Regions from separate parts of the Streptomyces vulcanius genome, predicted to be linked through region 2. Evidence: riboswitches for the same ligand, from Rfam matches in the RefSeq annotation. Region 2 holds a riboswitch; each other region holds the start of a gene.
What was found. A riboswitch is a leader RNA that binds a small molecule or an ion and turns the genes downstream of it on or off. The one in region 2 is predicted to bind cyclic di-AMP.

Region 1: it holds a riboswitch for cyclic di-AMP, as region 2 does, so the genes downstream of both, ACFPIH_RS50165 (peptidoglycan DD-metalloendopeptidase family protein) here and ACFPIH_RS30130 (transglycosylase SLT domain-containing protein) in region 2, are expected to answer to the same signal.
Region 3: it holds a riboswitch for cyclic di-AMP, as region 2 does, so the genes downstream of both, ACFPIH_RS02720 (transglycosylase family protein) here and ACFPIH_RS30130 (transglycosylase SLT domain-containing protein) in region 2, are expected to answer to the same signal.

What each region holds. Positions count from the first base shown of each region.
Region 1 is NZ_JBHSFK010000056.1:65,404-68,956, reverse strand. Features, by position in the region: gene ACFPIH_RS50170 (DUF6250 domain-containing protein) at 1-687, opposite strand, end outside; gene ACFPIH_RS50165 (peptidoglycan DD-metalloendopeptidase family protein) at 850-1,845, opposite strand; cyclic di-AMP (ydaO/yuaA leader) riboswitch at 1,850-2,008, opposite strand; gene ACFPIH_RS50160 (alpha-galactosidase) at 2,311-3,553, opposite strand, start outside.
Region 2 is NZ_JBHSFK010000022.1:11,363-14,915, reverse strand. Features, by position in the region: gene ACFPIH_RS30135 (HAD family hydrolase) at 1-788, shown strand, start outside; gene ACFPIH_RS30130 (transglycosylase SLT domain-containing protein) at 799-1,281, opposite strand; cyclic di-AMP (ydaO/yuaA leader) riboswitch at 1,286-1,464, opposite strand; gene ACFPIH_RS30125 (polyprenyl synthetase family protein) at 1,911-2,921, shown strand; gene ACFPIH_RS30120 (LolA family protein) at 3,204-3,553, shown strand, end outside.
Region 3 is NZ_JBHSFK010000002.1:105,324-108,876, forward strand. Features, by position in the region: gene eno (phosphopyruvate hydratase) at 1-666, opposite strand, end outside; gene ACFPIH_RS02720 (transglycosylase family protein) at 988-1,701, opposite strand; cyclic di-AMP (ydaO/yuaA leader) riboswitch at 1,705-1,873, opposite strand; gene ACFPIH_RS02725 (transglycosylase family protein) at 2,070-3,113, opposite strand; partial or broken gene ACFPIH_RS02730 (cytochrome P450) at 3,325-3,553, opposite strand, start outside.

The DNA.
Region 1 (3,553 bases), on a different contig from region 2:
GCGGAAGCTGCGGATGCGGAAGTGGCTCCAGGTGGTCCGGAAGGCGAAGTGCCCCCGGGTGTAGGGCTCCGGGTCGGTGTGGTCGAAGACGAGCCGCCCGTTGTTCCACCACCGCACGGCCGAACCGTCGGAGACGATCCGCACCCGGTTCGGCTCGCCCGCGACGAGCAGCGGCTCGGTGTAGTCGTGGATGAGCGGCCGTACCCCCGCCTGCCCGACGTAACGGCGCAGCCGGGTCGTGGTGTTGCTGTTGGCGCCGTAGCCGACGTAGTACGTCGTGAGGTAGTCGTACTCGGCGAGCGCGCCGCCGCGCGGGGTGGCGAAGAGGTCGTCCGGGGAGCGGACGTCGACGGCGTTCCAGAAGTTGTTGAGGTCGGAGACCCGGTCGTTGGCACCGCCCTCGGCCACGGGCGTGGCGACGTATTCGAGGACGTACGGCCCTTCGAGCGGCCGTCGGAACCAGATCGTCGCCCCGGCGGGCACGTCGACCTCCAGGACCCCGTGCGAGGCCGTGACGGTGCCGCCCTGCTCCAGCTCCACGGCCCACCGTCCGAGCCCGTGGCGGAAGTCGTCGCGGGCGATCAGCCGACCGCGGCGGGGCGCGGCGCTCACGGGCCCGGCGGGAGCGAGGGCGGCCAGGGCGGCACCTGCGGAAAGGGCTCCGAAGGCCCGACGGGTGGTGGTCATGCGAGCGACTCCTTCACTTGGCAGCACGGGATGCACATGACAGAAAGCGCTTACCCCCTACCCGCCGGGCCACCGTGCCACGCAGACGGCACACCGAAGGCCGGACCCGGGGATCGGGGTCCGGCCTTCGGCAGCGTGTCAGGCAGGTGGTGGTCGGCGGGGTCAGCCGACGGTGACGCCGTGGGAGCGGAGGTAGGCGACCGGGTCCACGTCGGAGCCGTAGTCCGGCGTGGTGCGGATCTCGAAGTGCAGGTGCGGGCCGGTCACGTTGCCGGTCGCGCCGGAGAGCCCGACCTGCTGGCCCTCGGTCACGGCCTGCCCGGCCGAGACGGAGAGCTGGGACAGGTGGGCGTACTGGGCGTAGTAGCCGTCGGCGAGCTTGATGACGACCTGGTTGCCGTACGCGCCGCCCCAGCCCGCGGAGACGACCGTGCCCGCGGCGACCGCCTTGAGGGAGGTGCCCGTCGGGACGACGAAGTCGACGCCGGTGTGGTAGCCGCTGGACCACATGCTGCCGGCCACGCGGTACCCGGTGCCGATGGTGGCGCCGGCGACGGGGAGCGTGTAGCCGCTGGAGCTGCCGGTGCCACTCGCAACTTCCTGGGTGGACGCCCCGGAGGACGACGACGCCTGCGAGTCGGAGGCCTCGGAAGACTTCGAGGCCTCGGAGGAGGACGACTTCGACGTCGCGGAACCGGACGAAGACGAACCGGACGAAGACGAACCGGAGGACGACGAACCGGAGGACGACGACGTGTCGGTCGCGGCGGCCTTCGCGCCGATCGACAGCTTGAGGCCGGGGTGGATCAGCGAGGGATTGTCGCCGACTGCCTCACGGTTGTCCGCGTACAGCTTCTGCCAGCCACCGCTGACGTGCTGCTGGTCGGCGATCTTGGCGAGGTAGTCGCCCGCCCGCACGGTGTAGGTTCTGGCGGTCGCCGTCTTCCGCGCGACCGGCACGGACTGCACGGCCTTTTGCGGAACGGAGGCGGAAACAGCGGCGGAAACGGACGCCGAAACGGATTCCGTGGTCGCCGCATGGGCGCCGGTGGCCCCCATCAACGGGAGTGCCAGGGCGGCGCCACCCGTTCCGGCGACGGCTATGGAGCGGGTGAAACGCTGGCTCTTCGGACGGCGGTGCTTACCCTTCGCGGGCATGACGAATTCCTCTCCGGCGCCTGCGAGGTGAGCTGTCGGGTGCGGACTGGAGATGTCCGGCCGCGGCAAGGCGCGGCTTTACCCCAAGCCTGTTCCGGAGACCGGAACAGGCGGTTCTACCTGTGGGTCCCCCGCTCCTGCCGGGTACGGGTGAGTGTGCGGATTCCGGACGGCGGCAGGATTAGGCGTCCGTCCGGATTGATGTGGAACGTAAGCGACCAAGACGCACAGGAACAAGCAGAGGTTGCCCTGTTGAGGCCTTTCTCTTGATCCGCTGTGAGAATTCCCAGTGACGCTCCGTTAATCAGGAGCGCGTTTTCCGCCTAACACCCTTGGAAAGCACCCGCATTACGTGAACATGACGGACAGCGCACGGTCACGAATATGACGCTGCTCACGTGGTATACCCCAGGATCCCCTATTCCAGAGCGAGTTGGAACGAAGGATCCATTCCGGACAGAAACCTCAGATGCGGCGCAGCCGGATAACCGTCGCATCGAGGTCACCGCGCAGCCCGGTCGGCAGACCATGATGGAGCAGCACCGCACCTCGGTGAACTTCGCCCGTTTCGCGGCATTCGTACGACGCTGTCGGGTCGAGTCCGCGCAGTCGCAGCGCGGGGACGGGCTCGCCGAACCGCTGCGCCTGGAGCCAGGCGAGGACGACGCTCTCGTCGCCGCGCACGTACTGGACGGCGCTCAGCCCGCCGGCCGGGGGCCGCAGCCGGTGGAGGTCGCCGTGCTGCACGAGCGGACGGATCTCCTTGTAGAGCTCCACCCACCGCCGGGCCTCGGCGAGTTCCTCCTCGCTCCACTCGGTGAGGTCGCCGCCGACCCCGAGCACCCCTGCCATGGCGCTGACGAAACGGAACCGCAGCGAGCTGGCCCGGCCGTTGAGCTGGACGTTGGGGCTGTCGGTGACCCAGGCGGCCATGACCCGGGCCGGGTGGATCTGGCTGAAGCCGTGCTGGATGTCGAGCCGGTCCAGCGGGTCGGTGTTGTCGGAGGTCCACACCTGGTCGGTGCGGCCGAGGATGCCGAGGTCGATGCGCCCGCCGCCGCCCGAGCAGGACTCGAAGGCGACACCCGGGTGGGCCGCCCGCAGCCGGTCGAGCAGGCCGTACAGGGCCCGCACATGGTCGACCCAGAGGCGCTGCGGGTAGGCGTCGTCCGGCCAGCCGGCGTCGGTGAAGCAGCGGTTGAAGTCCCACTTCACGTAGTCGACGGGCGCGCTGGAGAGGAGGCCGTCGAGCCGCTCCCAGAGGTACTCCTGAACGTCCTCGCGTGCGAGGTTCAGCATGAGCTGGTTGCGGAACTCCGTCCGCTTTCGTCCCGGTTGGAACTGCACCCAGTCGGGGTGTGCCCGGTAGAGGTCGCTGTCCGGGTTGACCATCTCGGGCTCGACCCAGATGCCGAACTGCATGCCGAGGGCGTGGACCCGGTCGGCGAGGGGCTTCAGACCGTGCGGGAAGCGGTCGGGGTTGGGCCACCAGTCGCCGAGGCCGGCACGGTCGCTGGTGCGGGCCCCGAACCAGCCGTCGTCCACGACGAACAGCTCCACGCCGATCTCCGCGGCGCGCCGGGCCAGGGTGGTCTGCTGCTCCTCCGAGATGTCGAAGAAGGTGGCCTCCCAGGAGTTGAACAGCACCGGCCGGTCCCGCTCGGCGTCCGGGACGATGTGCTCGCGCTGATAGGCGTGCCAGGTGCGG
Region 2 (3,553 bases):
ACTCCCTCATCGCCACCGACCTGGACGGAACGCTGCTGCGCGGCGACGACACCTTCTCCGACCGGTCGCTCGCCGCGCTCGCGCGGGTGTCGGCCGCCGGGGCGCGCCACCTGGTGGTGACCGGCCGGCCCGCGCCCCGGGTACGGCCGCTGCTCGACCGGCTGCACAGCAGAGGGCTCGCGGTGTGCGGCCAGGGCGCGCAGCTGTACGACGTCGGTGCCGACCGTCTGCTGTGGTCGGTCACCCTGGACCGGGAGCTGGCGGAGACCGCGATCGGCAAGATCGAGGCCGAGATCGGGGAGGTGTACGCGGCCGTGGACCAGGACGGTGTCGACGGGCTGACGCTCATCGAGCCCGGCTACACGATGCCGCACCCGACCCTGCCCGCCCTGCGCGTCGGCGACCGCGACGACCTGTGGTGCGCGCCGATCAGCAAGGTGCTGCTGCGCCATCCCGCCCTGTCCGACGACGAGTTGGCGGCCACGGCCCGCGCGGTGGTCGGTTCGCTCGCCACCGTCACCATGTCGGGTCCCGGCACGGTGGAGCTCCAGCCGTGCGGGATCACGAAGGCGACGGGCCTCGCCCTGGCCGCCGAACACCTGGGGCTGCGGCCCGAGGACACCATCGCCTTCGGTGACATGCCCAACGACATCCCGATGTTCGACTGGGCCGCCCGCGGGGTGGCGATGGCCAACGCGCATCCCGAACTCAAGGCGGTGGCCGACGAGGTGACGACGTCGAACGAGGACGACGGCGTGGCCGTCGTCCTCGAACGTCTCTGGCCGTGAGGCGCCTGGGTCAGTACGCGCCGAAGACGTTGTCGATCGAGCCGTAGCGCGCCGCCGCGTAGTTGCAGGCTGCGGTGATGTTCGCGACCGGGTCGTAGGGGTCCCACGACGTGCCGGCCACGTGGTAGGCCTGGAAGGTCGGGTCGATGGTCTGGAGCAGGCCCTTGGAGGGGGTGCCGGCGGCGGCGTTGGAGTCCCACAGGTTGATGGCGTTCGGGTTGCCCGAGGACTCCCGCATCACGTTGCGGTAGATGCCGTTGTAGGTGCCGGGGATGCCCTTCTGGGCCATGATCGCGAGCGACTCGCGGATCCACCCGTCGAGGTTGTTGGCGTATCCGGCGGTCGTCACCGTCGTGGCCGTGGTCGCGGTGGTGGCCGCGGAGGCGCCGGTGGCGCCGATGAGCGGAAGGGCGAGCACGGCCGCGCCGGTGGCGGCGACGGCGAGCGTGCGGGCGAGGCGGCGGGGACCGCGGTTCTGAGCGGCAGCAGGCATGGCGAAGTGTCCTCTCCGTCGCCTGCGAGGTGAGCTGTCGGGTTCGGGCGGGAGCTGCCCGGCCGCGTCCCGGGGAGGGACGCGGCTTCACCCCAAGCCGTAACGGAATGCCCCATGTGAAATGAAACATCCGGTCCGGCGACTTACCTGGTTCCCCCGCTCCTGCCATGGCGTTCTAGGTGGGTGTCGGAGCGGCGGCAGGATTAGGCGTCCGCTCGACAGGCCGGGAACGTATGCGAGAGCACATGTCCGGAACAAGTGGCGGATTCACAGATGACCCCTATTGACCTTGGTCTGTGGCTTATGAGGTACTTGATCCTTTGTTGCTGCAAAGCGTCAACTCGCTTGACGGGTGAGAGGGGTCGGGGTGCGGGGAACGGGAACCCGGGGAGGGTCGGTTCGTCCGGCCGAGTGAGCCAACTCACCGGCTTCCACAAGAAGGGCGAAACGGGTAATAAACCCAGATGGCCGCGTAAGGGGTGCCCGCTTCCCGGTGAGACCGCCCGAGCTGTAACCGTGGGGGCTCGTGGTGATCGAAACATGACCGGATACGCTGACTTGAGTGAGCTCAGAGACCTATCGACAAACCGCGTAATCGCCAGCAGACACCAGCAGACAGGAGACTCCTCGTGACCGTCGTCGAGCCGTTCGGGCTGAGCGTGCGGGACCAGGCTCTGGAAGCCGATGTCCAGGCCGGATTGGCGGCTGTCGAGGAAGGCTTGCTCGAGGCCACCAAGAGTGAGGTGCCGTTCATCACGGAGGCGGCCCAGCATCTGCTGCGAGCCGGAGGGAAGCGATTCCGGCCACTCCTCGTGATGCTCGCGGCGCGGTTCGGCGACCCGTACGCGCCCGGGGTCGTACCGTCGGCCGTGGTGGTGGAACTGACCCATCTGGCGACCCTGTACCACGACGACGTCATGGACGAGGCGGCGGTCCGGCGCGGGGTGCCCAGCGCCAACGCCCGCTGGGGGAACTCGCTCGCCGTCCTCACCGGCGACTTCCTCTTCGCGCGCGCCTCACACATCCTCGCCGACCTCGGCCCCGAGGCGGTCCGCGTACAGGCCGAGGCGTTCGAACGGCTGGTCACCGGCCAGATCCTGGAGACGGCGGGCCCGGTCGACGGCCGTGACCCGGTGGAGCACTACCTGGACGTCCTCGGCGGCAAGACGGGCTCCCTGGTGGCGGTCTCCTGCCGCTTCGGCGCGATGATGTCGGGCGCCGACGACACCGTGGTCGACGTGCTCACCCAGTACGGGGAGCGGCTCGGCGCCGCCTTCCAGCTGGCGGACGACGTCCTGGACATCGCCTCCGACTCCCACGAGTCCGGCAAGACCCCCGGCACCGACCTGCGCGAGGGCGTCCCCACGCTGCCGGTGCTGCGGCTGCGCGAGCGGGCGGCGCAGCAGTCGCTGCCCGAGGACGTCGCGCTGTGCGAGCTGCTCGACTCCGACCTGAGCGACGACGCCAAGCTCGCGGAGGCGGTCGCGGCCCTGCGCGCCCATCCGGCGCTCCAGCAGGCCCGCCGCGACACCGTGCGGTACGCGGAGGAGGCCCGGGCGGCGCTGGCCCCCCTCAAGGACTGCGACGCGAAGGCGGCCCTGACGGAACTCTGCGACGCGGTGGTCCACCGCGCCGGCTGACCGACGCCGCGCCGGGTTCTCCGGGAGGGCGCCGGCCCTTGCGGGACGCGGCCTGCCGGGGGTGACCCCTACGGGTCGGGAGTACGCCGCGGCCCTCGACGTCATACCCCAGACGTACGCGGAGTTGGCTCCCGGGTCTGACGCTTCTTCGTGTGCGATTTGGTCAGATGGGAACCAGGGAAAACACCACCGCTCACCGATTCGGGTGAGAATGGCGGCTCGGGGTGGGGACGTTACATCGCGAGATGACCAGCCGCCGCCGACGACGGAGGTAAGGCACACATGGCACCGAACGCATCCGACGACATCACGACCGCCGGAGACGCGGCCGACCCGCGCCTCGGGCGCCGCAAGGCCGTGCGGTACGTCGTTCCGGTCACCGTGATCGGCGTCGCGGCGGCGACCATCGGGCTGGTCCCGGCGCTCGCCGACTCGGGCGACCCCGATCTGCCGAAGATCACCGCACAGCAGCTCCTCGACAAGATCGCCGCGTCGGACGTGGAGCAGTTGTCCGGCACCGTGAAGATCACCACCGACCTGGGCCTGCCGGACCTCGGCGGGCTGGAGAGCAGCCTGCTCTCCGGCGCCACCGGAGCGGGCGGCGGCGACGGTTCGTCCGCCGACCCCTCCAC
Region 3 (3,553 bases), on a different contig from region 2:
GTCGAGGGCCTCGCGGTTGGAGCCCAGGTTCGGGGCGAAGCCGCCCTCGTCGCCGAGGCCGGTGGACAGGCCCTTGGACTTCAGGACGGCCTTGAGGGTGTGGTAGACCTCGGTGCCCCAGCGCAGGGCCTCGGAGAAGGACTCCGCGCCGATCGGGGCGATCATGAACTCCTGGATGTCCACGTTGGAGTCGGCGTGCGAGCCGCCGTTCAGGATGTTCATCATCGGCACCGGCAGCAGGTGCGCGTTGGGGCCGCCCAGGTAGCGGAAGAGCGGCAGGTCGCTGGCCTCGGAGGCGGCGTGCGCGACGGCGAGGGAGACGCCGAGGATCGCGTTCGCGCCGAGGGAGCCCTTGTTGTCGGTGGCGTCCAGGTCGAACATGGCCTGGTCGATCAGGCGCTGCTCGGTGGCGTCGTAGCCGACCAGCTCGGGGCCGATCTGCTCGATGACGGCGAGGACGGCCTTCTCGACGCCCTTGCCCTGGTAGCGGTTGGGGTCTCCGTCGCGGAGCTCGATGGCCTCGAAGGCACCGGTGGAGGCGCCGGACGGAACGGCGGCACGACCCGTGCTGCCGTCGTCGAGGCCGACCTCGACCTCGACCGTGGGGTTGCCTCGGGAGTCCAGGATTTCCCGGGCTACGACGACGTCGATGGACGGCACGAGCATCTCCTTCATGGGATGTGACGCTGGTTGTGCGGGGCCGCGTGGGCCTTGCGACTAGAGCCTAACCGCCTTCGGGGTGTCGGCAGCCGACCGACCGTCCCGTGGACGCACGGTACCCATTGTTTCAGTTCGGAACAAAGAGGGGGTGGCGTGGAGGCGAACACGCGGGCAAAGGAGCAGACAGAGAAAACCCCGCCCCGGTGCGTACGGGGGAACACGCACCGGAGCGGGGGGCCCGTGGGGACAGGGGGGGTGACCCTCACGAGGTCTTCAGGATGCGGGGCCACCATGTGAGCGGCCTGTGGCCCCGCTGGCGAGCGGGTGTCACTTCAGGTGCAACTGCTGACCCGGGTAGATGAGGTCGGCGTCCACGACGATGTCCTTGTTCAGCTCGAACAGCTTCTGCCAGCCGCCCTTGACGTCGTGCTTCTCGGCGATGGAGCTGAGGGTGTCGCCCTTGACGACCTTGTACTCGCCGTCGCCCTTCTTGACCTTCGTGCCGGTCGGGGTGGTGACGGTCTTGCTGCTCTTCTCGCTCTTGGTGGCGGCCGGGCGCTCGGTGGAGCGGGAGGCGGCCTGCTCGTCGGAGCGGGACTCTTTGGAGGAGGAAGAGGAGGAGGAGCTGCTGCCGGAGTTCGAGCTCGAGGAGCTGCTGCCGTTGTACGAGGCGCCGGAGAGACCGACACCGCAGACCGGCCAGGCACCCTTGCCCTGGCCCGCGAGGACCTTCTCGGCGATCTCGATCTGCTGGGACTTGCTGGCCTGGTTGGCCTGCGCGGCGTACGCCGTGCCGCCGTACGCGGCCCAGGTGGACGCGGAGAACTGCAGACCGCCGTAGTAGCCGTTGCCGGTGTTGATGGACCAGTTGCCACCGGACTCGCACTGGGCGACGGTGTCCCACTCGGAGGCCGTGGCGGCGGAGGCGTTCCCGGCCGCCATCAGCGGGGCGGCGATGGCGACACCGGTGACGCCGGCGAGAGCGGCGACGCGGGTGGCCTTGGACGGGCGGCGATGCTTGCCCTTGCTGGAAAACAGCATGGTGGATCCCCTCACCGACGCCTGCGAGGTGAGCTGTCGGGTTCGGGCCGGTTGAGTTGCCCGGCCGCACACCTCGCGGTGCGCGGCTTCACCCCGAGCCGGTTCCAGCGTCAACCGCTGTCCCCGGCACTTACCTTGGGTCCCCCGCTCCTGCCTACGGCGCTTGACGCGACGACTGTTCCCGGGCCGCCACTGGCAGGATTCGGCGTTGGCGACGGCCGGGGCTCGGGATGCCGAGCGGTGATGACCGTAGACACGGCATCGACGTAAATTCAAAGACGATCAGGGCTTCTGAGACTCATCCCACACTTTCACCAAACCGGACATTAGATGGCGAAGTGGGGCGTGAACTTCAGTCGTTCTGCGCCTTATTGGATACCCGTGTCGAGTATCTGACCGGCCTCGATGTTGCCCGGGTCGGTACCGATGACGTCCTTGTTCTCGTCGTAGAGCGCACGCCATCCGCCGTCGAGGTCAAGGGAGTCGGCGATGGAGGCGAGGGAGTCCCCCTCCTGAACGATGTACGTCGAGGCGGCATGACGGCCGGAGGAGGCGGGGGCGGGGCCGTCCACCGCGCTTTCGTCGGCGAGGGTGCCGCGATGCTTCCCGGAGCCGAGGGAACCGGTGTCGACCAGGGTCCAAGAGCCCGCCTCCTGGGTCGCGTCGTCCGCGTCACCCGTCCCGGAGGCGTCTGCGGACGAGCCGTCGGTCGCCCGCGAGTCACCCTCGGATCCGGCGGACACATCCGACTTACCGGACCCCTCCGTAGGGGAGGAGGAAGCGGACGACGAGGAACCGCTGGGCGAACCCGTCGAACCCGTCGCCGAGTCGGCGCCATCTTGGCCGGAATCACTGGAGCTGTCGGCATCGTTGGAGCTCGACGAGTCGGACGATCCGGAAGAGTCGGACGATCCGGAAGAACCCGAAGAGTCGGAAGAATCGTCGGATTCCCCCTTGGACAGGTCGGACAATCCGGAGGACACGGACGAGTCGGACGAGTCGCCCGCCACGCCGGTGTCCACGCTCAGCGAGCCCGACTCCTTGGTCAGCCCGGAGGTCAGCGCACAGGTGCCCCACGCGCCCACACCCTCGCCCGCGAGGAGCTTCTGGGCGACGGCGATCTGCTGGTTGCGGCTGGCCAGGTCGGGGCTCTTGGCGTAGTCGAGTCCGCCGTACGCCTCCCAGTCGTCCTGGGTGAGGTTCAGACCGCCGTACTCGCCGTCACCGCCGTCGGCGCTCCACGAGCCTCCGGTCTCACACTGCGCCACCTTGTCCCACACCGTGCCGTCGGCCGCGCTCGCGCCACTCGCGGCGAGCAGCGGGATGGCGATGGCGGAGCCGGTCACTCCGGCGGCGACGAGGAGGGCCGGAGCCTGACGGGGGCGACGGTGACGACCGTTCCCGGAGAGCATGCGAGGGCCTTTCTCTGGACAGCAGTGACCGGCGCGGCGGGTGCGACGGGTGTGCATATGCGCCGCGCTGACGAATGAACGTATCGGCAGACGATCACTTGTCACAAGTTAATGCCGCGCAGATCACGTGAAGATCACAGAGTTGAGGGCTGGTCACCTTCGCTCCGCCGGACGGTCACACTGCCCCTGACCTGTGGTCAGTCACCCCCAGTCATGCACCGGGTGCGGTGAACTCGACCGGCAGTGTGCGCAGTCCCCGCATGATGAGCCCGCCGCGCCATCTCAAGTCGGCCGGATCCACGGCGAGTCGCAGGTCGGGGAGCCGGGTGAGGAGCGTGGCGAGCGCGGTCCGGCCCTCCAGACGGGCGAGCGGGGCGCCGAGGCAGTAGTGGATGCCGTGGCCGTAGCCGAGGTGCTGATTGTCACGGCGGGAGAGGTCG